2 regions of the Vibrio sp. 10N.261.51.F12 genome follow, and region 1 is predicted to be linked to the other one. Evidence: predicted binding sites of a transcription regulator. Region 1 holds the regulator's gene; the other holds the start of a gene.
What was found. Region 1 encodes MetJ, which represses methionine synthesis genes. Its sites were predicted from a motif close to TTAGACNTNTANANGTCTAA; they were not measured.
Positions count from the first base shown of each region.

Region 2: the regulator MetJ is predicted to act here: its motif matches at 12,999-13,018, upstream of metA (homoserine O-succinyltransferase).

Region 1 covers NZ_JBFROV010000007.1:1,193-17,726, forward strand. The annotation lists gene hslU (HslU--HslV peptidase ATPase subunit) at 1-202, opposite strand, end outside; gene hslV (ATP-dependent protease subunit HslV) at 249-782, opposite strand; gene AB4405_RS04060 (SPOR domain-containing protein) at 1,072-1,623, opposite strand; gene cytR (DNA-binding transcriptional regulator CytR) at 1,707-2,714, opposite strand; gene priA (primosomal protein N') at 3,131-5,332, opposite strand; gene rpmE (50S ribosomal protein L31) at 5,675-5,890, shown strand; gene AB4405_RS04080 (malic enzyme-like NAD(P)-binding protein) at 6,382-7,641, shown strand; gene metJ (met regulon transcriptional regulator MetJ) at 7,792-8,112, opposite strand; gene AB4405_RS04090 (O-succinylhomoserine (thiol)-lyase) at 8,393-9,562, shown strand; gene AB4405_RS04095 (bifunctional aspartate kinase/homoserine dehydrogenase II) at 9,571-11,997, shown strand; gene metF (methylenetetrahydrofolate reductase) at 12,453-13,337, shown strand; gene AB4405_RS04105 (PadR family transcriptional regulator) at 13,546-14,085, opposite strand; gene ppc (phosphoenolpyruvate carboxylase) at 14,471-16,534, opposite strand, start outside.
Region 2 covers NZ_JBFROV010000014.1:111,706-128,239, reverse strand. The annotation lists gene AB4405_RS07875 (DUF2867 domain-containing protein) at 26-1,453, opposite strand; gene AB4405_RS07870 (ABC transporter ATP-binding protein) at 1,725-2,396, shown strand; gene AB4405_RS07865 (ABC transporter permease) at 2,377-4,830, shown strand; gene AB4405_RS07860 (lipocalin-like domain-containing protein) at 4,831-5,946, shown strand; gene nhaA (Na+/H+ antiporter NhaA) at 6,265-7,434, shown strand; gene AB4405_RS07850 (YgjP-like metallopeptidase domain-containing protein) at 7,664-8,179, shown strand; gene rlmF (23S rRNA (adenine(1618)-N(6))-methyltransferase RlmF) at 8,157-9,206, shown strand; gene pilW (type IV pilus biogenesis/stability protein PilW) at 9,266-9,973, opposite strand; gene AB4405_RS07835 (AMP-binding protein) at 10,200-11,861, shown strand; gene metA (homoserine O-succinyltransferase) at 12,030-12,971, opposite strand; gene AB4405_RS07825 (AAA family ATPase) at 13,167-13,535, shown strand; gene AB4405_RS07820 (DUF3859 domain-containing protein) at 13,589-14,026, shown strand; gene AB4405_RS07815 (ribosome recycling factor family protein) at 14,005-14,358, shown strand; gene AB4405_RS07810 (M20/M25/M40 family metallo-hydrolase) at 14,507-15,613, opposite strand; gene AB4405_RS07805 (DMT family transporter) at 15,710-16,534, opposite strand, start outside.

The DNA of each region.
Region 1 (16,534 bases):
GGGCAATTTCAGTTTTACCGACACCCGTTGGGCCAATCATCAGAATATTTTTCGGGGAGACTTCTGCGCGCAGGCTTTCTTCAAGCTGCATACGACGCCAGCGATTACGCAGCGCAATCGCGACAGAGCGTTTAGCATTATCTTGGCCAATGATATGGCGGTTCAGTTCATGAACAATTTCACGAGGGGTCATTTCAGACATAATTAATCCTTACAAATTTTGGGCACTATTTTTGTTTTTATGACGATTATTTTTCGTCGCTTTCTAGTTCTTCAATAGTGTGGTGGTGGTTGGTAAATACACAGATGTCGCCAGCGATTTTTAGCGATTTCTCTGCAATCTCACGAGCATCAAGATCGGTGTTTTCAAGCAGCGCCATCGCGGATGCTTGCGCGAAGTTACCGCCTGAACCAATCGCAATAAGGTCATGTTCTGGCTGAACCACGTCACCGTTACCGGTAATGATTAGAGACGCCGTTTCATCAGCAACGGCAAGTAGGGCTTCTAATTTGCGAAGTGCACGGTCGCTGCGCCAATCTTTAGCAAGTTCAACCGCTGCCTTAGTAAGATGCCCCTGGTGCATTTGCAATTTGCTTTCAAAACGCTCGAACAGTGTGAAAGCGTCGGCGGTGCTGCCAGCAAAACCAGCAATGACCTTGTCGTTGTAGAGACGGCGAACTTTACGAGCATTGCCTTTCATTACAGTGTTGCCAAGGGATACTTGTCCATCTCCGGCAATCACGACTTTGTTATTTCGACGTACAGATACAATAGTAGTCACGGCGTATGCCTCATAAGTTTTATTGGAATTGGATATCTATTTGAAATGCAGATTTCATTTCGACTATGAAATGGATATGCGGACGAAAGAAAAGGATTTCAAGGGATAGAGTGGGTGAGCGGAGTAAATCACTATAAAAGTTGTGCTTTTTTGCGCCGTTCAATCCAGCATATTGTTATTCCAGTCTAGGTGAACATGCGTTTCTATGTCACGTGCGCCTCAATAAAAACAGCCCTTTGGTTTTCACCAAAGGGCTGACTTTAATATACTAATACATCAACACATCACGTTATTGCGTATCTTTCCAAATCGCACAAGGCTCGATCTTGGCGCGTTGCAGTTTATGCTTATCACGCTCCGCTTCTCGCTTCAGCTTGTATGGCCCTAAAACCACGCGATACCAGCTGCTGTTTTCTGTTTTCCTAACGGTGCTTGATAGGCCTTGAAAGGCGATATCCAGCTTCCGAGCTTCGGCTTGTGCCATATTTTTGTAAGCGCCACACTGCATCACGTAAGGAATGGCGGAGACGACTTGTTCCTTCGCCTTCACTTCTACCTCTCGTTTTGGCAGGCTTTCAACGTAGTCCCACTTTTCCTCTGGAGGAGGAGGAATCGCTTTCGTCGGCTTAGGTTTCGGCTTACTGACCGCTTTGGCGGGTGGGGTTGGCTTCGCGGGCTCTGGGTCTTGGCTTAACGAATACAAGCCATAACCAAATGCACACAGCAAAATAATGGCAAGCAGACCGCTACGCCATGGTTTTTTACCCGAAGGTTTCTTTTTGGTTGGACGACGGGCAGTGCTCGCGCCTCTGCCTCGTTTCACATAATCTCGGTTTGCCACTGATGACACTTCTAATGTTGAAGTAAATAACTGACCTCATGGTAAATACCACAAGGTCAACTTGCAAGTCAGCAAACGGTTGACTAGATGATTCTTGGAGGCGCCGCACTGTCGCGTATCACAAGTTCGGTATCCAATAAGCGGGAACCGGCTCGAACATCAACACCCTGCAGTACCTCCAACATGGTGTACATCGCTTGGCGGCCAATTTCATAACGGGGTTGTGAAATGGTGGTCAGCGGGGGATCGCAATATTGGGCGAATTGAATATCATCAAAACCAACAAATGAAAGATCTTGTGGGACACGCAGCCCCAGCTTTTTCGCTTCTTGCATTGCACCAATCGCCATAATGTCGTTATGACAGAAAATAGCAGTTGGTGGCTCTGCCAGTGATAGCAGGGTGCGCACAGATTTTGCGCCTGCTTCAAAGGTAAAGTCGCCTTTGACGGTGTAAGCCGGGTTCATTGCGACGCCAGCACGACGCAGTGCTTGCTGATAACCTTGGTGTCGAAAACGACATAAAAACGCCGTATCTGGGCCCGCAATCTGAGCAATACGTTTATGACCGAGCTGAGAGAGGTAATTCACCGCTTCAAACGCAGAGGTGAGGTTATCAATGTGAACGGTAGGCAGTTCAAGCTCGGGAGCAAACTCACAGGCCATGACAATTGGCGGGAGATTCTTTTGCTCAGGCTTGCTGATATCAAACGGTAGATCCGTTCCCAATAGCAGCATTCCATCCGCTTGCTTGGTAAACACCAAGTTGACGAAAGAATGTTCGCGTTTTTTAGATTGCCCACTGTCACCCAGTAGAACCAAGTACCCATGCTCCATCGCCGCGTCTTCAATTCCTCGGATGATCTCGGAAAAGTACGGGTCACAGATATCAGGCACGATAGTGACAATGGTTTTTGATTCGTTACGACGCAGGTTTCGAGCTAGGGAGTTCGGTGAATATCCAGCTTCTAATACCGCGTCTTCTACTCGTTTTCTAGTGCTTGATGAAACCTTTTCTGGGTTCATCAGTGCGCGTGAAACTGTAGCGGTAGAAACCCCTGCAAGCTGGGCAACATCCTTCATTGTCGCCATACAATAGTGTCCTCTTCTTTTTTCCTATTCAATGAAATACCTATTCTGCTTTATAAAAGCGACACGTGGAGTCGTTCCGTGTGTTCACTTCAGTTTGTATCCGTTTTATGTTTTTTGTTATGCATTCTTACTGACTGTTTAATCACTACAGTACAAATGGCTGGGATAAGAAAAGCGAATGAATGGGTCTTGATAATCATGACGCATTAATAGATTTTATTCATTTCTAAACAAAAAGTTACGGTCTAATTAACAGAAATTACATCGCATATGTGAAGTGTATCACAACTAAAACTTGTTATAATTCTAAAAGTAATCGTTTGCGATGACCCAATTGGGATCTGACGAAGAACTTAATCAGATTGGGTTAAAAGCTCTAATTCAACATCAATTACCAGCTAATTAAACGTTTATGGTTAACTTAGGTCTTGTGGCTCGATGTCCATTGACCAACGAACTTTTTTCGCCAGCGGCAGCTGCGCAATGACAGGTTTGGCACTCGAAATGATTCTTTGCATCACACTGCGTGACGGCACTTGCAAAATAAGCTGCCAACGCGCTTTACCGGCACGCTTCGCAATTGGTGCAGGAGTTGGGCCTAGGATAAGGCAGCTGTTATCAAACAACGGGTGCGCCTCAATAGAGTAGCGAACCTGACGTAAGAAGGTTTCAACATCGGTGGGGTTATTTGCTTCACTTCGAATCAAGGTAAGGAAGCTAAACGGCGGAAGCTGTGCTTGTTTTCTCTCTTGCAAGACGGTGTCGGCAAAGTGTCGATAGTCTTTATTAAGCAATGATTGCAGTAACGGATGATCCGGATGATGTGTCTGCAATAATACCTCGCCAGGCTTGCTTGCTCGTCCTGCTCGCCCTGCCACTTGGATAAACAATTGTGCCAGGCGCTCAGAAGCGCGGAAATCGCTGCTATATAACGAACCATCAACGTCCAGTAACGCCACTAGCGTTACGTTGGGGAAGTGATGACCCTTGGCCAGCATTTGCGTGCCAATGAGGATTTGGTATTCGTTTTTCTTGATCGAATCTAAAGCGGCTTCAAGGCTGCCCTTTCGACGCGTGCTGTCCCTATCGATTCGGATGGTTTTGTATTCGGGAAACAACTGACCAAGCTGAGATTCTAACTGCTCAGTACCGACACCGACGGTCACCAGTTGGTGCGAACCACAGCCTTGGCATTGATGGATGATAGGGTGTTGCGAGCCACAGTGATGGCAACGGATCTCATTGCTCGCCTGATGATAGGTGTAGTAAGCATCGCAGCGCTTGCACTCAGCGATCCAGCCACATTCGTGACACATCAGGGCAGGACTGAACCCACGACGGTTAAGAAACAACATCACCTGATTGCCCGCGTCGAGGTGTCGGCGCAGTTCAGCGATGAGCGGCGCGGATAAGCCGCTGTCTAGATACTGGCCCTTAACGTCGATGACCTTATTGGTCGTTGGGACGGCAAGGCCCGCTCTCTGGCTCAGAACAAGGTGATGATACTTACCACTTAATGCGTTTTGTAATGTCTCTAAGGCCGGAGTGGCCGACCCTAAAATAATCGGGATTTTTTCTTTGTTTGCTCGCATGACGGCGACGTCGCGAGCGTGGTAGCGCAGGCTATCTTGTTGTTTATAAGAGGTGTCGTGTTCCTCATCAACAATAATAATGCCGAGATCAGCAAAGGGGGTCAGTAGCGCTGACCGCGTGCCTATTACAATACCCGCCACCTTGTCTCTAGCACTTAGCCAGGCATTTAATCGCTCGGTATCATTAAGCCCAGAGTGGATGACCTCAACCGGTACGTTGAAACGTTTACGGAATCGGTTGATGGTTTGTGGCGTCAGTCCAATCTCAGGCACTAATACCAGAGCTTGTCGCCCTTGCTCCAGTACAGGCTTGATCATGTTGAGGTACACCTCAGTTTTCCCTGAGCCAGTGACCCCTTCTAATAGGTAGCAAGCAAATTCAGTCTGGCTGTTGACCGAAGCAATCGCGATGGCTTGCTCCTCGTTGAGCCTGAGATCTTTTGGAGTATTGGTGAAGTCCGCTGGCCACTGTATGTTTGGGGCCTGCTTTTCATAAGAGGATACCCAGCCTTTTTCATCGAGGGCTTTGAGAAGGGTTCCGCTGATGTCGTTGTCGAGCAGTTCTTGGTGTGAACAAGGGCCATTTTCTAAATAATGCATGGCTTTTGCTTGTTTCACCGCGCGACCAAATCCTTGCACTAACTGGTTCTTTCCCGACTCGGTGAGCTGCCATTCGACCGTGGTGGCGAACTCAGCAGGCTTGCCTTTTCGTAACGCGGCAGGCAAAGCATTGTGCAGCGTATCGCCCAGTGGGTGTTGATAGTATTGGCTACACCAGACGATTAAGTCGTACAGCGCTGGGGACCAGATCGGGCGAGTATCGAGCGCGGCTTTAATCGGTTTCAGCTGGTCAATGGGAAAATCTGATTGGTGACTAAACTGAGTCACAATACCGACTAAGGTTTGGCGTCCAAACGGCACAGAGACTCGACCGCCAACTACGGGAAACAAGTGGGCAGGTACGATGTAGTCGAACTGTTTATCTAGTGGCACTGGCAGTGCAACACGAGCAACGTTTGGGCGCATAGTAAGGTCGATATTGATAAAATAGACGCCTATTCTACCTAGCTATGTTGTGTTCGATAAACAGTTAATTAGAGAAAGTGAATCAACCCACCTAAAGGTGGTGAAAAAAGTGGCAATTTTATTTGATTCTATCTCGACTATTCATTACTATACTGCGCCTTGATGGTATGGCTTCTATTCGTCATATTTGAAGAAATCGTGTGGTTGATAGCGTTTGCTTATCACATCGCCGTCACTTCAATAATGTTGAATTTTGGAAGCGGTAACACAGGTATTTTATTAACTACGTGTGGTGTCCGGCATAGACTCGGATGGCGACACGGCCTAAATTTGAGGTTTCCCATGAAAGCTGGCATCCACCCAGAATACAAAGCTGTAACAGCAACTTGTTCTTGCGGCAATACATTTGAGTTCAACTCTACTCTAGCGAAAGATTCAATTCACCTAGACGTATGTGACAAATGTCACCCATTCTACACTGGTAAGCAACGTATCGTTGATACTGGTGGTCGTGTTGATCGCTTCAACAAGCGTTTCGGCGCTCTATCTAGCAAGTAATTATTTTACTTCCTTAGATGTAAAAAGGACGCCTTGGCGTCCTTTTTTGTTTCTGGCGTTTTATATTTTATTCAACCCGCGGCTAAAATGAGTCCCGAACTTGAATTGTGTTGAGCAATACCAACTAACCCATACCATCAGTGTGGAGTATGGTTGATTCCAACGCCAAACGGTCGGTGGTGTGTGTATTGTGACGGTTTTTGGATTGTTATATTCTTCTCGGTGGTTATTTTTATAAACACTCGACTTACCTTTTCCTAAACTCTTGGCTTACCTATAAAGGCTTAAGCTCACTCGAATCGTGACACCATCCATTCAAAACCTTGATTAACTAGCGTAGTATATTCGCCTAAAGTTGCGACGTACGACAATAGCGTATGCGCACTTTGTGTACCCCTTATGGAGGAAATCAAACCATTCCGAAGCGGGTTATACTAAAAATAACAATAATCACTCAGTCTTTCATACTCGAATAAGCAGGATCGCATACCATGTCCGATGATCATCAAATCGACGAATTCCGCCAACAGGCCCTCGATTACCATGCCCACCCAACCCCAGGCAAAATTGAAATCGCGTTAACCAAACCCGCTGATTCAGCCAAAGATCTTGCACTCGCATACAGCCCTGGCGTAGCCGAGCCTGTTCGAGAGATCGCGCAAAATGCTGATAATGTTTATAAATATACAGCGAAAGGCAATATGGTTGCGGTTATCTCAAATGGTACAGCAATCCTAGGACTTGGTAATCTTGGCCCACTGGCATCCAAACCCGTTATGGAAGGTAAGGCGCTACTCTTTAAGCGGTTTGCTGGTTTGGACTCCATTGATATCGAAGTCAAACACCGCACGATTGACGAGTTTGTTGATACGGTTGCGAATATTTCTGACACGTTTGGTGGTATCAACCTAGAAGACATCAAGGCACCGGATTGTTTTGAGATTGAGCGTCGCTTGATCGAGCGTTGTGATGTTCCGGTATTCCATGATGACCAACATGGTACGGCAATTGTCACGGCGGCGGGTATGTTGAATGCGATTGAGCTGCAAGGCAAAGAATTAAGTGAAGCGACCATTGTTTGTTTGGGTGCGGGCGCTGCGGCGACGGCCTGTATGGAGCTGTTGATTAAATGCGGTGCGATGCGTGAAAAAATCTACATGTTGGATCGCAAAGGCGTCATTCATACGCGTCGTGAAGGCTTGAATGAATACAAGCAGATGTTTGCCAACAATACCGATAAACGTACCCTTGAAGATGTCATCGAAGGCGCGGATTTATTCTTGGGGGTGTCTGGTCCAGATTTACTTCCTGCTGACGCGTTGAAGCTCATGGCAGAGAAGCCGGTCGTGTTTGCGTGTTCAAATCCTGATCCAGAGATTAAGCCAGAATTGGCGCATCAGGTTCGTGATGATTTGATCATGGGGACCGGTCGCTCAGATTATCCGAATCAGGTAAATAACGTACTGTGTTTCCCGTTCATCTTCCGCGGTGCATTGGACGTACGTGCCAGTGAGATTAACGATGAAATGAAGCTTGCGGCGGTTGAGGCAATACGTCAAATTGCTAAAGAACCCGTACCTCAAGAGGTGCTTGATGCGGCGGGTGTTAAGGCGTTGTCATTTAGTAAGGATTACATTATTCCTAAACCGATGGACCCACGCTTGCTACCACGCGTTGCAAAAGCGGTTGCAGTAGCGGCAGTCGAATCGGGCGTCGCACGAATTGAAATGCCTGAGAACTATATGCTTTAGAAGATCATGGCTTAGAAGGCCATGGTTGGATAGAAATTTGGGGCTTTAGGGATAAAACGTGCCTGGTGCCTTGAATTTGCTTTGAAAAAAACGCTGACCTTGATGGTCAGCGTTTTTTTATTGTTTGACCCAGGACCCAGGACCTATGTTTTATTCTTCATCGAACGCTTCAAACTCAATACCCATCGCCGTCATCATGGCTTTTACTTCCGTTGGAATATCATCTGGGCGGTCTTTTCTTAAGTCTTCATCGGTCGGGAGCGGCTGACCAGTGTAGGCGTGCAGAAATGCTTCACACAACAATTCGCTGTTAGTTGCATGGCGTAGGTTATTGATTTGGCGGCGAGTTCTCTCGTCGGTCAATACCTTTAGCACTTTTAACGGAATGGATACCGTGATCTTTTTAACCTGCTCACTTTTTTTGCCGTGCTCCGCGTAAGGGCTAATGTATTCGCCATTCCAATCTGCCATTGCACACCTTCGTCTATTGATCGTAAATTTGTTTTATAGGAAAGCCGCAATTTTAGCGGCATTTACTGCCATAAGCAAAGACATATAGACGTCTAGAAGTGTTGACGTCTCACAGAATGGACAGTAAAGTGGGGTTTCGTTGAGCGGACGGTTAATTTTTCCAAAGATGGGTGCTTTTACTTGTCCGTTCAAGCATGATTAATCACACTATTTATCACCCAACCTTCTCGAGAGGTTGTGGTTAGCCTTCACCTTGCGCGTGTTAATAAAGGATGTTTCTATGAGCAATCGGAAGCCGGCGACAATCGCGGTTCGTATGGGTATCGAATCAGATACTCAGCACCACGCTGTCGTACCACCTATTTACCTTTCTACCAATTATGGCTTTCCCGCTTTCGGCGACGTGCCAAAATATGATTATACCCGTTCTGGTAACCCCAATCGTGGATTACTTGAACAGGCCTTATTTGAATTGGAGTCCGGTAAAGGTGCTGTGGTGACCAACTGTGGAACCTCTGCATTGAACCTTTGGGCATCGGCGTTTCTCGGCCCTGATGATTTGATCATCGCGCCACACGATTGCTACGGTGGCTCTTATCGCTTATTTAATACTCGCGCACAAAAAGGTGATTTTAAGGTTCAGTTTGTTGACCAAAGTGATGACGCGGCGTTAAGTGCTGCTATCGCAAAAAAACCAAAATTGATTTTGTTAGAAACCCCGTCTAACCCGTTGGTACGCGTTGTGGACATTGCGAATGTCTGCGAAAAAGCAAAGCAGGTTGGCGCGCTGGTGGCGGTCGATAATACCTTTTTGACACCGGTGTACCAAAAGCCTTTAGACCTCGGTGCGGACTTTGTTATTCACTCCACGACGAAGTACATCAACGGCCACTCGGACGTTATTGGTGGCGTGGTGATAACCAAAACAGAAGCGCATGCTGAAGAGCTGGCGTGGTGGGGTAACTGTATTGGCGCAACAGGCACACCGTTTGATAGCTACATGACGTTGCGTGGTATCCGCACACTCAGTGCGCGTATGCGTGTCCATGAAGAAAGCTCACAAGTTATTCTCAATTATTTGAAGGGCGAATCATTGGTTAAGGTCATCTATCATCCGAGCCTACCTGAGCATCCAGGCCATGAGATTGCCAAAAAGCAACAGTCGGGCTTTGGGTCTATGCTGAGCTTTGAGTTCGCTGGTAGCTTTGAACAGTTGAAATATTTTGTTGGCAAACTGAATCTCTTCTCGCTGGCTGAGTCCTTAGGTGGGGTGGAGAGCTTGATCTGCCACCCTGCATCGATGACTCACCGCGCGATGGGCGAGGCTGCGCTGGCTGAAGCAGGCGTCTCTCAACAGCTATTGCGCTTATCGGTAGGCTTAGAAGATGCAGAAGACCTAATTGAAGATCTACAACAAGCTTTTGATAAAGCACGAACGTTTGAAGGGTAAGCACGGCAATGAGTAATACTAACGTACCAGTGACGAAGCAATTGCATAAATTTGGTGGCAGTAGCCTGGCTGACCCTGAGTGCTACCGTCGTGTGGTATCGATTCTAAAAGACTACTCTCACGCAGAAGACCTGATTGTGGTATCAGCGGCAGGCAAGACGACCAACCGACTGATTGCGTTTCTGGATGCGTTAAACAAGGATGGCCGTGTTGCTCATGAGCACCTGCAAGCGTTACGACAGTTTCAATTTGAGTTGATTGATGAATTGCTCGATGGCGAAGAAGCGGAAGCCCTTCGTTCACAGTTGAGCGACGAATTTAGTACGCTTGGTGAGCAAATAGCGCCCCTTTCTGAGGCGCAGAAAGCCGCAATCTTGGGACATGGTGAGGTTTGGTCATCTCGCTTGTTGGCAGCATTACTAAGACAAAGTAAGTTGCCTGCGGTTGCCCAAGATGCAAGAGCCTTTTTGCGTGCTGAGTTTGGTGCTCAACCCGAGGTTGAGCGTGCCCAGTCTTACGCCTTGATTAAAAGTGCCTTGGCGCAACATGCGCACCACCGTGTGGTGATTACGGGTTTCATGGCGCAGAACAGTGCCGGTGATACTGTGTTGCTTGGTCGCAATGGTTCGGATTATTCAGCGACCGTCATCGGTGCATTAGCAGAGGTGACAAACGTCACTATCTGGAGTGATGTGGCAGGCGTTTACAGCGCGGATCCTCGTGTGGTTTCTGATGCGTGTTTATTGCCGCTTTTACGTTTGGATGAAGCCAGCGAACTGGCTCGTCTCGCGGCGCCCGTGTTACATAGCCGCACGTTACAGCCTGTTGCGCAGAGTACCATGGAGTTAAATTTACGCTGCAGTTACTCACCAGAATCAGGCTCAACGCGTATTGAACGCGTATTAGCCTCTGGACGAGGGGCAAAGATCATTACCTCACTAGAAGAGGTATTATTGATTGAGCTGTCTTTTGGCAATGGGCATGATTTTGAGCGAGCAAAAGCAGAGGTGCTTCATAGCTTACAGCGTGCGCAGTTAGAGCCACTGGCCTATGAAGCGCAAGCCGATCAATCTCGATTACGCTTGGCGTATACTCCTGAGATCGCCGCTGGCACCCTTAATGAATTGCAAGACCTTGCGATAGAGGCGGAGATTAAGCTAAAAGAAGGCTTCTCCATGTTGGCCGCGGTTGGCGCTGGTGTCACGAAAAATGCGAATCATTGCTTTGGTTTCTATCAGCAGCTAAAACACGCACCGGTTGAATTTTTCTGTGAAGCCGATTCTGGCTTGAGCCTAGCGGCGGTATTGCGTAAATCGGATGTCATGCCGCTTGTTAAGTCCGTTCATACTCAGCTCTTTCAGGCGCAAAAACGCGTGGCGGTTGCACTATGTGGCAAAGGCAATATTGGATCGAGTTGGCTTGAACTCTTTAAGCAACAGAAAAGCGAGCTTGAAAAACGCAGAGGCATGAGTTTTGATTTGGTCGCGGTGATCGGCAGCCAAGATTATTGGTTTGACGAAAACGGACTCGACGAAAAAACGCTCTTAGAATCTTATAAAGACGAGGCGGTACCTCATGAAGGTGACCGCTGGTTAAAACAAATTGCGGCGTTGCACGGCTTTGATGAAGCGGTTGTGTTGGATGTGACGGCAAGCGCTGAGTTAGCGCAGAAATATGTCGCTATTGCTGAGCATGGTGTGCACTTAATATCCGCAAATAAAGTCGCCGGTTCTGCCCCTAGCGCCGATTATCATCGCGTACAAGAAGCCTTTGCAAAAACGAGCCGTCACTGGCTTTATAATGCGACGGTTGGCGCAGGGTTACCGATAAACCATACCGTTCGAGATTTGCGTGAAAGCGGCGATGACATTATGGCGCTGTCGGGTATTTTCTCTGGTACGCTGTCGTGGCTATTTCAACAGTTTGATGGCAGTGTGCCGTTTGCTGAGCTTGTTGACCTTGCATGGCAGCAGGGGCTAACGGAACCTGATCCTCGCTCTGATCTTGATGGCTCAGATGTGATGCGCAAACTGGTTATCTTGGCGCGTGAGTCTGGTCTTGAGATTGAACCCGATAGTGTTGTCGTTGAATCGTTGGTACCGGAAGAGCTTAAAGCCCTCACATTGGATGGCTTTTTTGAGCAGTCAGGGTTGTTGAGTGAGTTGCTTCAGGAGCGCCTTGACAAGGCACAGCGCGAAGAAAAGGTATTGCGCTATGTCGCTCGCCTTGATCGCTTTGGTAAGGCGCGTGTGGGTATCGAGGCGTTGTCTAAAGAGCATGCGCTAGCGAACTTACTGCCATGCGACAATATCTTTGCGATAGAAAGTAAATGGTACAAAGATAATCCGTTGGTTATTCGAGGCCCAGGAGCTGGACGTGAGGTGACCGCGGGTGCTATCCAGTCGGATCTGAATCTGATATCAAGCTTCTTCTAAGCAACATGATGACCTGTGTATTCATTCACAGGTCATCATTGTTTTACCCGTTACCCGTTACCCGTTACCCGTTTATTACTTATCTACTTATTCTGGGCCTAGAGCTCATTAATATAATCTGAATGTCTCAACAGAATAATGTCTCCCTAAGCGATGCTGGGTGAGTTTAGCGCCATGCACTCACAGCGTGTGCCACTGCGAATTCAGAGCATTGAGCGTCACTTCATTCGTCGTCTTACTCCCGTTATTTTTCTTCTTCAATTTCATTAATTCTGATCATGAGAAAAATTCATTATCGTGCTATTGACTTTAAATGCTATTCATTTCATTCTATGGACATATAGACGTCTAAACGTCAAAAAAGAATTTTTATTCATTTCATTGTTTTTAATGACAGACAGGTTTTCGTCTAAGGTTGGCTGGGATAACCAACTTTGGCATTTAGGGAGAGAGTTATGGGATACACGCATGCAGGGCATATCGATGCCTTAAACCAAAATATTGCTGAACTTTCGGACAATATTAATGTTTCTTTTGAATTCTTTCCGCCAAGCACCCCAACGATGGAAGAGACACTTTGGAAGTCAGTACATCGTTTAAAAACGCTTAAGCCTAAATTTGTATCAGTGACCTATGGCGCTAACTCAGGCGAGCGTGACCGTACTCACTCTATTATTAAAGATATTAAAAATGAGACTGGTTTAGTGGCGGCGCCACACCTAACGTGTATCGATGCATCTCGTAATGAGCTGATTGATATTGCTGAAGATTACTGGTCAAACGGTATCCAAAGCATTGTGGCCCTCCGTGGTGATATCCCTGAAGGTGGCGGTCAACCCGATATGTATGCGTCTGACTTGGTTGAGTTGCTTAAATCACGCCATGACTTTGATATCTCAGTGGCGGCTTTTCCTGAGGTACACCCGGAAGCAAAAAGCGCGCAGTCTGATTTGATAAACCTCAAGCGAAAGATTGATGCCGGTGCTAACCGTGCGATTACGCAATTCTTTTTTGATGTAGAAAGCTACCTGCGTTTTCGTGACCGTTGTGTGGCGGCGGGTATCGATGCTGAAATCGTACCGGGCATCTTGCCAGTGTCTAACTTCAAGCAAGCATCTCGTTTTGCTGGAATGAATAAGGTGAAGGTACCAGGCTGGATGCAAAAGCAGTTTGAAGGTCTAGATGATGACCCTACCACTCGCCAGCTTGTTGGGGCGAGCCAGGCCATTGATATGGTTCGAACCTTGAGCCGTGAAGGCGTAAAAGATTTCCACTTCTATACATTGAACCGCTCAGAAATGACCTATGCATTGTGTCATACGTTGGGTGTAAGACCTTAGACCTTACTTAGATATTGTGGATTTAGGTTAACCCATTAACACACATAAGTGATAGGCCAATAGTGAACCTAGAAAGCCTTCTCCAGATATAAAAAAAGCGCTGAAGTGATACTTCAGCGCTTTTTTAATTGGTGCCATGTAGCGATAAATCGTCAACGCTATCGATGTGTCGTGAATCGTTAGGTTGCTGTTATCGCTTAATGAATGATTATGCGATCGCTTCAAGCTCGGCAAGGGTCTCTTCTGCCCAGTCAAGCCAAGCTTGGCGAGAAAGCAGGTTGCGACGCAATGTTAGGCGTTCTAAGCGAGCGGGCGTGTCTAGAGTGCTTGGTGTCGCGTAATACGCCGCTTCAATCTCACGATAATGTGCGACCAATTTTTTCGAATCTTCAATCAGCTCTTCAAGTTGAATACGGAATGCCGCTGATGGTTGAACCGCACATGCAGCAAGCTTTGCTGAGAACTCATCGCGCACAGTAGGGTGAACGGTAGGTTGCTCAAACCAGTCAGCCAAAGTGCTGCGGCCTGACTCAGTGATTGAGTAAACCTTGCGGTCAGGCTTACCGTCTTGAGGCTCTAATTTACAGGTGACAAGGTCCTTGTCTGCCATTTTATTTAATTCGCGATAAACCTGTTGGTGGCTCGCTTTCCAAAAATATCCGATGCTTGCGGAAAATTCCTTAGTGATATCGTAGCCAGTCGCATCGCGAGTGCTTAAAACAGTAAGGATAACGTGTGGTAGTGACATGATAAAAATCCAAATCAATAACTTAATAATAATTATGGTGCTTAGTACTGTCATCGAAGATGTGACATAGCCGCGTCTAGCGCTCTTTTGAGAGCAAAAGAATGGGTCTTGTGTAAGAAGCATGGCCTGCGTGGTTTACGCAGTAACCTTATATAAGCCTTTGTCACCTAGAAGGTTGTATGAACACACAACCTGTCGTTGCCGATATTAGTTTATTATTTTTATCGATCAACGAGAAATGATTATATCTAATTGTATAAGCATGAAGTGGAATAGAGAGTGATATCAGTTGAAAAGGACTAACAAAACACTCAGTAAGGATCTGAAGTAAAATAAAAGGCCGCAAAGTGCGACCTTTTGTCTTTATTTTGGAATTATATCCTGCTTATCCAGTGTTTCGCATGCCAGCTGCGATGCCAGCAATCGTTACCATAAGCGCTTCTTCTAGCTCACTTTCCGTCTCTTCACTCTGACGAGTGCGATACAAAAGCTCAGCTTGTAACATATTGAGTGGTTCAACATAGGTGTTACGAAGACGGATGGACTCTTGTCCCCACGGGTCACTTTGCATCAGGTGATCATTGTTTTCTACGTTCAAGACGGCTTTGATGTCTTGTTGCAATTGATCGCGCAGCTTATCACCCAGTGGTAATAGTGTCGGATCCGCTAGGCGTTGGTCGTAGTAGCGAGAAATCTCGATATTACACTTGGTGTAAACCATCTCAAGCATGCCAAGGCGTGTTGAGAAAAATGGCCATTCACGACACATTTCTTCCAGTAGGGCTTGATGACCTTTATCAATCGAATACTGAATGGCTTCACCAGCGCCTAACCAAGCTGGCAACACAAGACGGTTCTGACTCCAAGAGAAAATCCATGGAATCGCTCGTAGGCTTTCTACGCCGCCATTTGGGTTACGTTTTGCCGGGCGAGAGCCGAGCGGCAATTTGCCGAGTTCGAGTTCCGGTGTGGCTTGGCGGAAATAAGGAACAAAGTCAGGCTCATCACGCACGACTCGACGGTAAGCGTCACAGGAGACTTGTGACAGCACTTCCATTAGGTCGCGCCAGTCTTGTTTTGGCTTCGGTGGCGGCAACAAGTTGGCTTCAAGGATGGCACTGGCGTACAGATTGAAGCTGTTGATTGCAATCTCAGGTAAGCCGAGTTTAAAACGAATCATCTCGCCTTGCTCGGTAACACGAAGACCACGTTTTAAGCTTTTTGGTGGCTGTGATAAAAGCGCAGCGTGTGCAGGCGCACCACCACGACCAATAGAGCCGCCACGACCATGGAATAGGGTAATCTCGATGCCAGCGCTCTCACTGACTTCAACCAAGGATTCCATGGCGCTGTATTGTGCCCAACCTGCTGACATTACGCCTGCATCTTTCGCTGAGTCAGAGTAGCCAATCATGACCATTTGATGATTTTGAATATAGCCACGGTACCAGTCGATCTCAAACAACTGCTTCATAACGGCTTCAGAGTTGTTTAAATCTTCCAATGTTTCGAACAATGGACAAACGTCCATGCGGAACTTACAGCCACACTCTTGCAAAATGAGGTGAACGGCTAGGACGTCAGAGGCAGTGCGTGCCATTGAGATGACATAGGCACCAAACGCATCGCGGGATTGGGACGCGATGACACGACATGTGTCTAGTACTTCTTGGACGGGCTCTGAAGGCTCCCAGTCACGAGGAAGTAATGGGCGCTTAGAGCTCAGCTCATTGATAAGGAAAGAAACCTTGTCTTGCTCGCTCCATTGATCGTAGTCACCGAGACCCAAGTGACGCGTCAGTTCTGAAATTACATCAGAATGGCGAGTACTTTCTTGACGAATATCTAGGCGGACAAGGTGCACACCGAAGGCTTTCACGCGGCGAATGGTATCCAGCAGTGAACCGTCAGCGATGATGGCCATGCCGCTTTCGCGTAGTGACTGGTAACACGCCAATAGCGGCTCCCATAACTGAGCGCTGTCTTCTAGAATCGGCTTGTTTGGCACATCGTGGTGGTTGATTTGCGCTTCCAATACCTCAAGCGTATTCACCAATAGTTTGCGTACCGGTTTCAAAATCGCACGGTACGGTTCATGCTGCTCGCCAGCCAACTCTCTGACATGGTCGTTACATTTCACCATTGAAAGTTCAGTGATGAGCTCTTGGAAGTCTTGCAGGTAAAGCTCAGCCGCTTTCCAGCGAGAAAGTAGCATGACCTCACGTGTAATCTTGTGCGTGACAAATGGGTTGCCGTCTCGGTCGCCGCCCATCCATGAAGAGATATGAACCGGACGAGCATCGATAGGGAGCCCTTCGCCTAGGTAGTTTTTCAGGCGGTCATCCATTTCACGTAGGAACTCTGGAATGGCTTCCCACAACGAGTTTTCAACAACGGCAAATCCCCACTTAGCTTCATCTAATGGGGTCGGACGTTGCTGACGAATAAC
Region 2 (16,534 bases), on a different contig from region 1:
TCTCACTGCCGCTGAGCGTAAATTTCTACCCTTTAGCCTTCTTGCAAACGGCGCGTACCATACCTTTAAAAATGAAAAGATGAGCAGGCATCATGGCGAACCAGTAAAGAAGCCCTAAAAAGCCCTGCGGGTGCCACCAAGCCGAGATGTTAATCTCTCGCCTATCTCCGAGATCCGTGATGGTAAATTCCAACCTTCCTAAACCCGGCCCTTTCATTCCAAAGAGTAAAGAGAGAAAGCCCGGTTGTTCACAGCGAATGACTTTCCATGAATCAATAAAATCACCGACCTGAAGCGTTGGCCCTTTCGGTATGCGCCTCTTAGGCCGCCCGCCACCAAAGAAAATATCTAACCATTCCCTTGTGCGCCATAAGCTATTAGCAAAAAAGTAGCCTTCTTTAGGGCTGCCAATTTGTTTCACTACATCCCAAAGCGCCTCACTTGATTTAGTCGTGGAGAACGTTGCACCTGTTTTCTTGGGATAATAACCATAACCTGCCTGCCAGCGTGTTAACGCACTCGGATCAAAGCCCCAAACATTACTAAGAACAAAATCTCCATCTTTAGCGACGCTCGTTTTTACTGCTTCCTCATAAGAAATTAATCGCTGAGGGTAACGGGTTTGGATTTTGGTCGAGTCGGCAATAAAATCATGCTCTAACCCCGCCAATAAGGCGCGCCCAATACTTGAAGGTACCGAGGTGACGATGCCTAGCCAATACGAAGCTAGCCTTGGAGTCAGTAGGCTTGTAGCCCAAAGGCGTAGTGGCTTGTTAATGCTGTCGCAAATAATACGAAATTGCTCGTGATAGGAGAGTACGTCGGGCCCACCGACCTCGTAAATAACGGTTTGTGGTCGTTCATCTTTGGCTAGCTGAAGTAGATAATGGTTGAGGTTTTCAAGCGCAATAGGATTGGCTTTTGAATCGACCCATTTAGGTGCAATAAGAATCGGCAGGTTGTAGACAAAGTCACGCATGATCTCATAGGCGGCGGATCCTGGGCCAATGATAACGCCCGCTCTCAACTCTGTAATCGCGACAGAACTGGTTCTTAGTAAATCACCGGTTGCTTTTCGCGCTGCCAGGTGACTGGAGTTACCAGTTTGAGGCTGAATGGCACTTAAATAAATCACGTGTTTAACGGTGCTGATATCGAGTGCATCCTTAACGTTTTGGGCTAACGTGAGTTCGTAGTCAAGGAAATCATGACCATGCGCCATGCCATGCACGAGAAAATAGATAACATCAAAATTAGGCACGATTGCCATCGTGGCTTTGCGGTCAGCTAAATCAAGGTACTCGAATGTTAGTTGGGAGTGTGGCATGACCCGAGCTTTGAGGTATTCGATTTGACGAGCGGCCGCGGTAACTTCATGGCCTTGCTCCAATAATAATGGAATTAACTGTGAACCGACGTAACCGGACGCGCCAAGGACCAAAATACGTTTCATTTGTCACTCCATTTATCAAATAATAAGTATTATCTTATTAAAACTTAACATATTTTCTGATTTTTGCTGTGCGAAATATAAAGACATCACCGTTTTCTGCAATATAACTAACTGAATGCCATCACGACAGCTTTTGCGAAAAAACGATATTTCATTCTTATCTAGATGTGAAAATCGGATAGTTCACCTTTAACAGACCATTTTGGCTTCCTACCTTGGGGTTTTTAGTGTAAATTCACACTCCAATTTTGTGTGTGATTGAAGTGTAGTAGTGCTTAAATTATCTGACCTAAGTAAAGGCTATATCGATGGTGGTGAGTTTCACCCTGTACTGCAAGGTGCAGAGTTGACAGTGTCACAAGGTGAACAATTAGCTTTGATGGGTGAGAGTGGTTCAGGTAAGAGTACTTTACTCAATCTTCTCGCAGGGATAGACAGTGTTGATTCTGGTGAAATATGGTATCCCGATTTCGCGATGCACGATTCGACGGAAAACATGCGAACCGCGTATCGTCGAAACAACATTGGGCATATCTTCCAGCAGTTTAATTTGCTTCCAACGCTCAACGTCGCCGACAACATCCGCTTTTGCCGTCAAATAAAAGGTCTCCCAGAAGATAGGGGCTTGTGGCGTCAAATTCTTTCCGCGCTTGACCTCATGGCTTTATTAGGGCGCTACCCTGAAGAGATATCGGGTGGACAACAACAGCGTGCTGCCATTGCTCGAGCGCTTTATATGGAACCCAAAATTCTTTTAGCAGATGAACCGACAGGCAGCTTAGATGAGCGAAATGCTGAGGCCGTGATGCGCCTTCTTACTTCGTTAACCAGTCAGCTAAAATGTACTTTACTGGTGGTGACACACAGTGAAAAGGTGGCAAGCCATATGGACGGTTGTATTCGCCTCCAAGGAGGACACCTGCATGTTATTGCCCGTAGTTAAAGCGCTACTTGGGCACTATCGCCGTCACCCACTCCAAATTCTACTCGTCTGGTTAGGCTTAACACTCGGTGTTTCACTTCTTGTGGGCGTAACCGCGATCAATCACCATGCTAAACAGGCTTATGCCAGTGGTGAGAAGCTATTTGCCAACCCCGTTCCCTATCGAATTCGTCCCAAGCATGCAGAAACAAAAATCCCTCAAGGCTTTTATGTTCAACTGAGGCGTGAAGGTTTTAAGCAGTGTGTACCGTTTGATATGCATAAAGTGATGACGGCGGATGATTTAGAGTTAAATTTAGTTGGCGTCGACCCTGTCGCATTGTTGCAACTAAAAAACTCCGTCACAATCAGTGATCTCGCCTCACAAGACCTTATGAAGGTACCGACTACGGTGGTCGTCAGCGCTGACTTAGCTGAGCATAAGGGTTGGCAGGCGGGAGATATCATTACTCTCAAAGGGGGCAGACAGATCGGCCCCATCAAAATTGATACAAAAAAGGGGATCCGTGGGACGCGCATACTAGCCGATATGTCTCTATTGCGTAGCCTTAAAAAATCGTCTGGACTGTCCGTCATCGCCTGCGGTGATATGTCATCCGAAAAACTTGAAGCGTTACGTAAACGTATTCCTAACGGGATGACATTATCAAGAAGCTCTCAATCTCAGCTTGAGGCGCTCACGAAAGCTTTTCACACTAATTTAACTGCGATGAGCATGCTGTCTTTTGTCGTTGGGTTGTTCATTTTCTACCAGGCGATGTCGTTATCGCTAGCTCAGCGTCAACCTCTAGTGGGCAGCTTACGTCAATTAGGGGTTTCCGGATGGCAACTTGCACAAGCCCTGTGCCTTGAGCTCGCAGGACTTGTATTCCTGAGCTGGTGGGGGGGGAATGTGTTGGGTTTGCTTCTTGCGAATCAACTCATACCTGCTGTCTCACAAAGCCTCAGTGATTTATATGATGCGAACATTGGACTGAGCATTGAATGGAGTTGGGAGTGGAGCATGTACAGCTTCTTGCTGGCTTTCTTTGGTGCCGTTATCTCTTGTGGTTGGCCATTGGTTCGCTTATTAAAATCGCAACCGATCCGATTATCTTCCCGTTTATCGTTGATGCGCTTTACTGGTGCGGAGTTTACTTGGCAGGCATTCGTAGCATGTGGTTTTTGTGTCGCAGCTATCGCCATCTATCAAGCACCTAAGTCGCAGAGTTCCGGTTACGCCATTATAGTATTGATGCTATTGAGTGTGGCGCTGATTACCCCATTCATTATTTGGAAAGTGTTTACTGCGCTATCGTTTTCTCTGAAATGGGTGAAGGTACGATGGTTTTTCGCCGATGCTGCAGCCAGTATGAGCTATCGTGGTGTCGCCAATATGGCATTTATGCTTGCGATGGCGGCGAACATGGGGGTGGAGACCATGGTTGGTAGTTTTCGTGACACAACTGACAGGTGGTTGACTCAGCGTTTAGCCGCGGACATTTATGTATACCCGACAAACAATAATGCTGATCGCATGAGTAAATGGTTAGAAGAACAACCAGAAGTCGAACGAGTCTGGTGGCGCTGGGAAGAAGAAGTGCCAACTGACAATGGTATGATGCAAGTAGTAAGTACAGGAGACTCTGTGGGCGAGTTGGATTCGCTGACGGTCAAAACGGGTATTCCTAATTATTGGTATCACCTGCATCATTCCAAAGGCGTAATGATCAGTGAATCGATGGCGCTGAAACAAAAGTTGAGGCCTGGTGATTATCTAGATTTGGGTAAACCATTAGGTAAAAACTGGCAGGTGATCGGGGTCTACTATGACTATGGTAACCCTTACGATCAGGTTCTTATGTCACAAAACCGTTGGTTAGCAAGTTTTGCTGGCTCTGGAGACGTGGCGCTTGGCGCAGTATTAAACGACAAAGAACATTCAGTCATGGTACAAAGACGTCTGCAAAGTACCTTTAGGCTAAATACTGAACGAATTTACGATAATACAACGATTCACCGTGAAGCAATGCAGACGTTTGATCGAACATTCGCGATTGCAGACACACTAGGTAACATCACATTGGTTATTGCCGTGTTTGGTATCTTCTTTGCGACAATCGCGGGTGAGGTTTCGAGGCAACGACATACGTCTTTATTGCGTTGTTTTGGGATATCTGGGCGTGAGCTCGTTATCGTAGGTGGATTACAGTTACTGGTCTTTGGCTTGATTTCGGCCGCTATCGCTATGCCATTGGGCATTGCATTAGCGCAATTGATTGTTGATATTGTTATTAAGCAGTCATTTGGTTGGTCTCTACAACTGCAAATCGTACCTTGGCAGTATCTCACCACCAGTTTGTGGAGTTTACTTGCTCTGGTTGTTGCAGGTGCTATTCCTGTTCTCCGATTGATTCGAAATTCGCCTATTAATTCGTTAAGAGACGCTTTGTAAATGACCCGACTTCAAAAAATAATCTTTTTCAGTTGCTTAGTCGTTGTGGTTACGGCTTCGTTTGTATGGGTTGTTAAAGATGAAGAAGAACGTATTACCCGCTCTAAGACGGCACACATCAACACTATATTTGGTTCACCAGGAAAGAAAGTATTTGAACCCGTATTGCCTGACCGCGCGGTTAAACTTCCGGAGGATTTTAGTTTTCATCCTGAGTTCCACCATGAATGGTGGCAGCTTGTTACAGAATTGACCGATCAACATGGGCAGACCTATTGGCTGAGATGGCGCTTCTTTCGCTATGCCAGTGATGACCGAGTTAAAACAGGGTGGGAAGACCCTCAAATCTATATTTCCAATGTTGTTCTAACCAGTCATCTGGGAATGTTTACCGACCAACGCATATCGCGCGGAGGCATTGGACAAGCGGGTGGTGTCAGTCGTCCATTCAGAGTATGGATTGATGACTGGTCTTGGCGTTCTCTGTCGAGAGATCCGATGCCTGGTAATCTAAAAATCGCGACCGAGAAATTTAAGATTAACTTGCAGCTTGAGCAGAAAGGCAAGTATGCCATCATCGGAGAGAACGGCTATCATGCGAAACATGACTTGCTGTCGCGAGCGTCTTATGTTTTTGAAGCGCCTTTTATCTCTGCATCGGGTCAAATAGCATTAGCCGATGGACAAAAATTATCGGTGACTGGAAGCGCATGGCTTTCAAAAGAGTGGGGCAGTGAGTTAGTCGGGCGAAGCTCGGTTGGTGAAGATAATTTTGCTATTCGTTTGTCAGCGGACAAGGTACTGACAGTGAGTCAGTATCGATACAACAGAAATATGCCGTTCACTAGCGCAAGTTTGATTGACCAATCAGGTGCTGTGACCACCATTGACGCTGATGATATCGCGTTACGGGTGTTGAATTATACCCAAGTGGATACGGGGGCTCGCGTGCCTTTAACGTGGAGTATAAGCGCGCCCAAGTATGGTATTGATGTGACCATAAAAGCGGACGATAACGTTAACTGGGTGAATTTTGTGGTACCTCAATGGCAGGGGCCAATTCACACAACAGGTACACACTCGGCATCAGGTTACATGCAGCTCAACGGATATTGAGCAAGATCTCCCCCTCTTGTTACTGCATAAATGTTGTAACTCAACAACATTTGTATTCCATCATTTTTTTCTCTAAATTTAATTAATCAAGATGATATTGACAGCCGCCTACCCAAGGCGGCGGTTTAGTCTTTTCTCGATAATTATGCACTATACTGATTGGTGATGAGCGAAAATAAAATGGATTTTTCGAATGATTTTCCTTTAATGTTCGGTTATTCCGATGTTTAACCTCTGAACAATCGATTTTTTCTGTAATTTAACTAGATATAGAATCTAACTATTCAAACAAAACGAATAACTATAAAGGGTTTATATATGAACGACGTCATTCGTGACTTTTTTAAGATGGAATCAGCAGGTGGTATCATCTTGGTGATTGCAGCTGCGATTGCGATGGTTGTTGCTAACTCTCCTCTCAATGAATTATATCAAGGTGTACTTCATACCTACGTCTTCGGTTTATCTATTTCACACTGGATCAATGATGGCCTAATGGCGATCTTCTTCATGCTGATTGGTTTGGAAGTTAAAAGAGAGCTTTTAGAAGGGGCATTGAAGTCTCGCGAAACGGCTATTTTCCCTGCAATTGCCGCGGTTGGCGGTATGGTTGCGCCAGCACTGATTTATGTTCTATTTAATGCCGGTGACCCTGAAGCAATGAGCGGTTGGGCGATTCCAGCAGCAACCGATATTGCATTTGCACTAGGTATCATGGCTCTACTTGGCAAACGAGTACCTGTGGCATTAAAAGTATTCTTGCTAGCACTTGCTATCATTGATGACTTAGGTGTTATCGTCATTATTGCTCTGTTCTACAGCAGCGATTTGTCGACACTAGCGCTGACAGTTGGCTTTGCGATGACCGCGCTCTTATTTGCGTTGAACTCGAAGCAGGTGACAAAGTTGCCAATCTATATCGCGGTCGGTCTCGTCTTGTGGGTGAGCGTATTGGCTTCAGGCGTACATGCTACGTTGGCTGGTGTGGTACTTGGTTTTGCTATTCCACTCAAAGGCAAACCTGGTGAGCATTCCCCACTTAAACATATGGAGCACGCGCTTCACCCATATGTGGCATTTGGTATTTTGCCAATATTTGCTTTCGCCAACGCGGGCATCTCTCTTCAAGGTGTTTCAATCGAAGGTTTGACATCAATGCTACCACTCGGTATCGCTGCGGGGCTATTGATTGGTAAGCCACTTGGTATCTTTACCTTTAGCTGGGCAGCGGTGAAACTAGGCGTGGCTAAATTGCCAGAAGGCGTGAACTTTAAGCAAGTATTCGCCGTGTCAGTACTGTGTGGTATCGGGTTTACCATGTCGATTTTTATTGCGTCACTTGCATTCGTTGGCGTGAGTCCAGAGTTTGACACTTACGCTCGACTAGGCATCTTGATGGGCTCAACGACAGCTGCAGTATTAGGGTACGGATTGTTGAACGCTTCGCTTCCAAAGGAAGCCGCTCCTGAGCCAAAAGAGCAATACTAATTCCTCAGGATTATACTGATGTAATTAAGCCCAACTTCGGTTGGGTTTTTTTTGTGCTAAAGAAATATGTTGATAGCTCGATCTGCGCTTATCATGCCACCTTATGTCGAGTGGTATTCAAGAATAAAAAGACGGGTTTTCTTAAGATAAAATCGAGATATTATTCGAATCGCTTTCATTCGATCGGGAGCATCGCTAAAATAGCGCCTCTTTTAGAAAGGGGAGCACCATGCACCAATCACTGAAGTATATTACTGGCTATCCCCCGAACTTGGTTGAGCAGGTGTCAGGCCTGATAGCGTCTGGTCGTTTTGTGGCTTGGTTTGAGCAGCGTTACCCTGAATCGCATCAAGTAAAGAGTGAAAAAGCGCTGTTTGACTATACGATGAAAATTAAACAACGTTTTATGAAAAAAACAGCCCCAATTACGAAAGTGGTGTGGGACAGTAAAATTCATCTTATTAATAATGCGTTAGGCTTACACACTTATGTGTCTCGGATTCATGGCGGAAAACTAAAAGCGAAAAATGAGATACGTATTGCGAGTATTTTCAAAGACGCACCGGAAGCTCTATTGCGCATGCTCGTTGTCCACGAGCTTGCTCATGTGAGAGAAAAAGAGCATGACAAGGGGTTCTACCAGTTGTGTTGTCATATGGAGCCTGATTATCATCAGCTTGAATTTGATGCCCGTCTATTTATGATTTACAAAGAGTTGATGCATGAAAACGCAAAAAAACGCTAGACCAAACCACTACAAATCAAATCAAAAAAAAAATAACGACTCAGGCATGCCGTTGGTCACGATACGAAATGCAACGGGCCTGCATAAAAATAACCGTCATCATGGACGTTATGACTTTGATGCACTCGTAGCAGCGTTGCCAGAATTGAAGTCGGTGATGACCCTGAACCCATCAGGTCAGGATACAATCCCGTTTTCTGACCCTGCCGCGGTGAAATTGCTTAATAAAGCGTTACTGCTATCCGAATATGGCTTGGACTACTGGGATATTCCTGATGGTTTTTTGTGTCCACCTATTCCAGGACGAGCGGATTATATACATTGGATCAATGAGCATCTTACCCAAGACTTGTCGGTTGCAGGAGCGAAGATAAAAGTGCAAGCGCTTGATATCGGAGTGGGTGCCAACTGTATTTATCCAATCATTGGCGCTGCCCAGTATCATTGGAATTGGGTGGGCTCAGAAATTGATCCTGTCGCGGTTGTGTCAGCGAAAAAGATCGTATCCCAAAACGTAAAACTCCTGAATAAAATTGACGTGCGCTTGCAAAGTAGTGCAAATACTATTTTTGACGGCGTGATTCAACCCGGCGACTTTTTCGTCGTGACGATTTGTAACCCTCCTTTCCACAAGTCATTAGAGGACGCCAAGCAAGGGTCCGAAAGAAAAATCAAGAATCTCGGGCTAAACCGTAAACAGCGAGGTAGTGAGCCTGCCACCTCAGCTAAGACGTCGTTGCTTAACTTTGGAGGACAAAAAGCCGAGCTATGGTGTCCTGGTGGTGAGTCTGCGTTTGTATCAAAAATGGCGAATGAGAGTCAATGCTACTCAAACCAGGTGATTTGGTTTAGTACCTTGTTATCTAAAAAAGAGAACATTGAGCCATTGACGAAACAACTGGAAAAACTTGGCGTCTCTGAAGTCGTCATTCAAGAGATGACTCAAGGACAGAAGATAAGTCGCTTTGTCGCCTGGACCTTCATGCCGAAAAAACAACGCGCACAATTTGGTAAAACACTCAGATAAGCCTTCGTGTGCACGTTGCAAGCGCTGTTCATTGTAAATTCAGGGCATTGGAATACTCCTTAATTGGACAACAGTGCTTGATACTTCGATACCATGGCGGGATTCCCCGCCTTTGATTCAAGCATAATCAGTACTTTTAGGCTGGGATCTTGGTACCCATAGCGTTGATTAAAGGCCAATAGACGTAAGCGTGCCTCTTTTAACTGATTCTGTGAAACTTCTATTTTTGCCAATTGAATTATGGAATTAGGGCGCAGAGGTTGATGGTCTAATGCTTTAGAAAAGTACGTTTTGGCTTTATTAATATCATTTGATTTTAGTGCACACCACCCAGCATTTTCGTAGCTTGCAGAGACGAGGTAATAATAGGGTTGATCGATGGCGCGATTGAAATAGCGATCGGCGTCGATAAAATCGCCTTGTTTGCACAGAAAAGCCCCGTAGTTATTAAGAACATTACCATTATGTGGATGCATACGAATGCTACGTTGATACATTGCTTTAGCGTTGTCGTCGTCGCCTACGGTTTCGAAATAATGCGCCATTGTTAGAGTAGAACGGTAATAATTGGGTGCATGTTCCATCGCTTTTTCAAAATTTTGCTTAGCGCGAGCGTAATCGCCTTGGTTCATATAGCCAAGGCCCAGTGCTATACGAGATTCAGCAATGGAGACGGGATCTCGTTGCTGGCGGTCTGCTCCCTCATCTATCGTTACACAACCGCTCACTATTAGTATACCAATTAGGGATACGAGCCATTTAATCATTGCCTTACACTCCTTCGCGACGGCGTTTTAGAATCATAATAAGCACTTAGATTTATAGCTGGCAGGCGTGAAGATGTGTGTGCGAGTGAGTGCGCAAAAATAACTCGATAGATGTTCATTATTCGTTTAAATAACGAGCAAACAGAGTTGGAATATTAACTCTAATCTGTATCTGAACAGTGAATTTCGATACAGTTAACAAGAAGAAATAATGAGCCATATGACGATGACAATTGAACAAAAACCTTGGTTAAATACCTATCCTGATGATGTGCCGGAAAATGTAAATATTGACCGTTACAACAATATAAACGAGTTATTTGAACACTCGTTTACCGAACATGCTGAGAAAACCGCTTTCGTGAATATGGGGCACTCCCTTAGTTATCGAGAGCTCAATGAAAAGAGCGATGCATTTGCCGCCTACCTTCAGGTCAAGTTGGGTGCAAAAAAAGGCGATAGAATCGCCCTAATGATGCCAAACTTATTGCAATACCCAATCACGATTTTGGGGGCGCTAAAAGCTGGTCTTGTCGTGGTTAATGTTAATCCTCTTTATACGCCAAGAGAGCTGGAGCACCAGCTCCGTGATTCTGGTGCAACGATTATCGTAGCGGTGACCAATTTTGGCGAGAATCTGCAAAAAGTGGTCGCGAAAACCAGCATTAAACATGTTGTGTTGACCAGTATCGGTGATGCATTAGCGCCTCATAAACGAACTTTAGTCAATTTTGTCGTTAAATACGTCAAAAAGATGGTGCCGAAGTATCATTTACCTGGTGCTATTTCACTGCGCCGAGTACTGACAGAAGGAAGAAAGCTAGAGTTCAACCCACCGAAAATAGAAAGCAGCGACTTAGCGTACTTACAGTACACGGGCGGTACGACCGGTCTGGCAAAAGGAGCGATGCTTACACATCGAAATATTATTGCAAACGTGTTGCAAGTGTTTGGTCATTTTGGTCCTCGAACCTCGCTTGAGCAGGAATACGCAGTAACGCCGCTGCCGCTTTACCATATTTTTGCGAACTCAGTCAGCATGATGCTGATGATGTATATGGGGGCGACCAACCTGTTGATTACCAATCCGAGAGATCTCAATGCCTTCGTGAATGACCTGAGCAAATATCCATTTACCATGGTCTTTGGCTTGAATACTTTGTTCTCAGCGCTCAACAATCATGCAAAATTTAAAGAACTCGATTTCTCACATGCAGGATTTACGATCGCTGGTGGCATGGCCACACAAAAACACGTCGCTGAAGAGTGGCAGAAAATTACAGGAATGCCGATTATCGAAGGGTACGGCTTAACGGAATGTTCGCCTGTGGTTGCTGGTGGCGTCCATACTCAACAATCTTTTGTGCCTGCCGTTGGCGTCCCTTTGCCAAGCACTGAGCTGCGTATTGTTGATGAAGAAGGCAAGGCATTGGGCATTAACGAGGTGGGTGAAATTCAGATCCGTGGTGACCAAGTCATGAAAGGTTACTGGAAACAAGACGCGGAAACGAAGGCCGTGCTGACGGATGATGGTTGGCTGTTCTCAGGCGATATTGGCAGAATGGACGAGCAAGGAATCTTTTACATTGAAGATAGAAAAAAAGACATGATTCTGGTGTCTGGCTTCAATGTTTTTCCTACCGAAATAGAAGAAGTCGCGACGTTGCACCCAAAGATCATTGAAGCGGCGGCAATTGGTGTGCCTGATGATGTCGCCGGTGAGCGCGTAAAACTGGTTGTTGTTACAAATGGACAGGTGACAGTAGAAGAGATTAAAAAGCATTGTCGCCAATATTTAACGGGTTATAAAATCCCTAAAGTCATAGAGTACCGAGAGTCACTACCAAAAACTAACGTTGGTAAAATCTTGAGACGTGAGCTTCGCTAATACGCATAGCCTCACTAACAATTGATAAGTGGATAATTGATAAGCGGATACAAAAATGCCCCAGTGATGGTTGTCACTGGGGCTTTCGCATTTAGGGAATAGAAGGCACGGTTAACGCCGGTTTAGTTATTGGCTACTGATTAGTTCTTCAACAATCACGTCGTGAACTCACTCAGTGACAGTAAAATTATCGGCACTGAAATGCTCTAGATCGTAAGGTGTTTGCTGGTAGACGCAATAATTTAACCAGTTTGCGAACAGCAGATGACCATGACTTCTCCAACTTGCGATAGGTTTATTATCCGGATCATCATTAGGGTAGTAGTTCACTGGAATAGTCGGCTCCATCCCTTCGCCGAGATCGCGTACGTATTCATTGTGAAGAGTATGGGCTTCGTATTCAGGGTGGCCAGTGACAAATACGTTTCGTTTGTCTTTTGTTGCCGCGAGATAGACACCCGCAACGTCTGATGTCGCTAGGATATCAAGGTCGGTGTGCTCTTCTAAATATTCCACAGAGAAGTCGGCATAGCGTGAATGAGGTGCGACAAAAGAATCATCGAACCCACGTAAGACGGGATGATAAGGCTGTAGGATGGAATGATGATAAACACCAGACAGCTTTTCTTTACGTGTGCGCTTAGGAAGGTTATACAACAACTTTAACCCTGCTTGGGCTGCCCAGCATACATATAAAGTGGATGTCACATGGTGATGCGCCCAATTCATGATGGTTTGTAGGTGATCCCAATACATCACATCTTCGAATTGCACGAGCCCAAGGGGGGCACCGGTAATAATCAACCCATCAAAATTACGATCTTTGACCATTTCAAATTGACGGTAGAAATTGTCTAAATGCTCGGTGGGTGTGTTTTTACTTGGTCGGTCATCAATGCGTAACAACTCGATATCGACTTGTAACGGGCTGTTTGATAATAATCTTAGAAATTGAGTTTCAGCCTCAATTTTCTTGGGCATTAAGTTGAGGATTAAAACCTTAAGGGGACGGATCTCCTGAGAGGATGCACGTGTTTCAGGCATCACAAAAATATTTTCTTCACGCAATACATCGGATGCAGGCAATTGGTCAGGAATCTTAATTGGCACAGCTTACTCCCTAAGCTATCTGGTCTTCTGGACGTCTATACATCTAAAGTTAACCGAATCTTTTTACCTTGTCGACCGTTAATTGTTATTGAATTATCGAAGCGCTTGTCTTATCTGAGTTTTACTCCTGAGCGAGCGTTATTCCGGTATACTGGATTCATTGTGACTAAAGCGGTTGATTATTAGGAAGTTGTGTTGAAATTGATATTAATTCGTGGCTTGCCAGGTTCAGGAAAATCCACCTTAGCGAAAAGCTTCGATGCGGTTCATATTGAAGCCGATATGTTCTTTTTGAACGATAAAGGACAATATCAGTATGATGCCAGTTGTATCGAGCAGGCTCACCTGTGGTGCCAAGGTGAAACTGAAAAGCAGTTGAAACTAGGCAAGGATGTTGTGGTAGCCAACACGTTTGTACGCCGCTGGGAAATGAAGGTTTACCAACAGCTGGCGAAGCGCTACAAGGCAACATTAGAAGTGAAGGTGTGCAAGGGACAGTATCAGAATATTCATGGTGTGAGTGACGCTGTCATTGATAAAATGCGCCGACGTTGGCAAGATTGATTAAATAGTTGTTCAGCGACACGCAATTTTTATTTATTAACAGGAACCTGTACATGGCAAAACGTTCCCCAACGGTTGAAATGACGTCTTATGGTATTTATTCAACTTGGGATTCTGGTTCAAAAGAACTTCCTAAAATACAAGACTTTACTACCACAGTGACCGCTGATGAACATGTTGAGTTTGGCTTTACGGTCAACATTAAAAAAGCAAAGGGCGAACGCATTCAATTTTGTATTTTTCATCCTGGTATTGTGGGTAAGAAGGGACAAATTCTTGACCCGTTTGATGGTGAAGAGCACATCAATAGTAATGATTGGGATTTTTATTTAGGCGACACCATCCAATTACTCCACCCAACCCAAGGGCTTGAAAGTAATTTAGGGGAATGGAGGATGGAAATGACTCTGCAAGGCAAGATAGTGGCGCAAAAGAAGTTTAAAGTTATCGCAAGGGACGAGGGGCAGTTTTGGAAATATCGCGGCTTCTAATTACGATTAAGCTCAACAGCTTCGTCCACCGAGTGGAAGATAAACAGCGTTTACTTCAACTTGCGACAGAACAACAGTGCCAACTCAAGCGTATTCGTCGGTCTCGACACTGGACTCTTACGGGTAACGCTCATTCTCTAACAGAGTTTGCGTTTCAGTCTGGGGTGGGCTGGATTTCAGTTGCGGTCGATAAGGTCCTTGCGGAATACAAGTCGCCAATTCAGCAAGTCTTAGAAAAGAACCCAAATGTAACGATTGCTGAGCTGATGCATGAATCTGGATGCACGTTAGTGGAAGCAAGAAAAGCTATCGATGATTTTGAGTTTTTATAGCGTTGTTAAGTTGGGAGTTTATCTGGTGGATACAATGAATGTATTTCTATACTTAGACAGTCGCTCATGCTTACCAGAGGTTAAGATAGAAAAAAGCCATCACGTGTCGTCGTGATGGCTGTCAGTACCGGTCAAAAATGTACAGACGTTACTCTGTAACGTATGTGATCACAAAATCAGTGATTTTCACCATATCGGCAATCGCAATGTACTCTTCAGTGGTGTGAACTTTCGCCATCCCTGTTGAAAGGTTGACGGTTGTCAGACCCTTCTTGTTAAAGTTATTCGCATCGCTTCCACCACCAGTATGTTTCGTCTTAGCCGTAATGTTATTTTTAGCAAATGCGGCTTTAACATGCTGAACATGAGGGTTATCTTCTGCGATCACGAACGCATCGTAAGCTCGGGTTGATGTTACTTCAATTGTCGCACCAAATTTAGCCGCAGAGGCTTGGAACGTTTGAACCATATGGTCGACTTGTGCGGTGAGTTTTTCACTGTTTAACGAGCGAGCTTCTGCAACGACAGTCATCTCAGGCATGACGATATTGGTTGCCTGCCCACCATTTACCATACCAATGTTTGCTGTTGTTTCTTCGTCGATACGGAGAAGTTTCATGTTAGAAATCGCGTCCGCTGCAACACTCGCAGCGCTAATGCCTTCTTCTGGTGCTAAGCCAGCATGGGCTGGACGCCCTGTGATTTTCGCGATGATCTTTTGTTGACCCGGCGCCCCAGTCACGATGGTGCCAATAGGACCACCAGTATCAAGAACGATAGCGTTGTCAGATTGAATAAATGACATATCGAAATATTCAGAGCCGAACAAACCGCCTTCTTCATGCACGGTAAACGCGACTTCGATGGTCTTATGCGCGATGTTTTGTTCCTTTAAACAACGAACCGCTTCGATCACTGCCGCAATACCGGATTTGTCGTCGCCACCAAGGATCGTATTGCCTTTAGAGCGAATGATGCCATCTTCAATAATGGGTTCGATACCGATACCTGGTGTGACCGTATCCATATGGGCACTGAATACAATGCTTCCATCTAACGTGCCGTCTAAGCGGCCATAAACGTTAAAACCATTGGTGTATTGTTCGGGTACAGGCAGTTTACTTACTGTAAACCCAAGCTCACCAAGTTGCTCAGATATTGCTTCTGCAATGGCTTTTTCGTTACCAGATTCGCTGTCGATTTTGATGAGATCAAAGAAATGGTTGACCAAACGGTCCGTATTTACATGGGTCATAGGATTACTTCGCATTGAGAACAGGGAGGATTACTTTACACCCTATCTTTACGTGCTAGACCTGAGGTAAATCAAATAAAGCACGGCAATGTTGTTTTATCGGTCGAGTTTTGTTCGATTATGGTTGGAAAATTGGTAACAGGCTATCATCGTAGCGCAAACAATCAGTAGACTTCCAGCCCACTGCAATGGCAGTAACGTCTCTTGGAGAAAGATGACAGAAAAAAGCAAACCAAATAAAGGTTCCGTCCCCATCAATAAGGATGCATGGCTTGCATCGAGTGATTTGACCGAATGATTTTGAAGAATAAAAGCCAGCAATGTACAGCCAAGAGCAAGATAAACAATGCTCAAATAATCTTGGGTGGAAGCAAACTTAAGTGTATGAATAAGGGAAGGGTGGCTGGCATCCTGAATCACTAGAATCAAGGAAACCGTGGTAACGATGGAAAGTTGAATAAACGTCACAACATCGGTTTGTAGTTCATAGGTGCTAAATGCTTTTCGACAACTCACGACCATAACAGCACGAAGTATTGCTGCGAGCAAAATTAATAGAGTGCCAGAAGAGAAGTTGATATTTAGAGAATGCTCGCCTGTTATTAAGATAACCCCGATGACACTGCCCAAACCATACATCCACAGCAACGGAGGAAGCACAGCTTTAAGCCAGATGCGCTCTAGAATGGGCGTAAATAATACGCACAAGCTGATCAATACGGCAACTTGATTTGCGTGTGAGCTCATTAGTGCCCAGGTTTCTGCCAGAAAAATGCTAGTGAGTACGATGCCAGTACTTACGCCGACGATTACATAGGGTTGTGGCGAATGTAAAAAAACGAGGTAAGAGCGGTTCTTTATTATGAGTATGCCCAGAGCGACGAAAGCAATCACAAATCTTAAAAAGAGTATTTGTTGAAC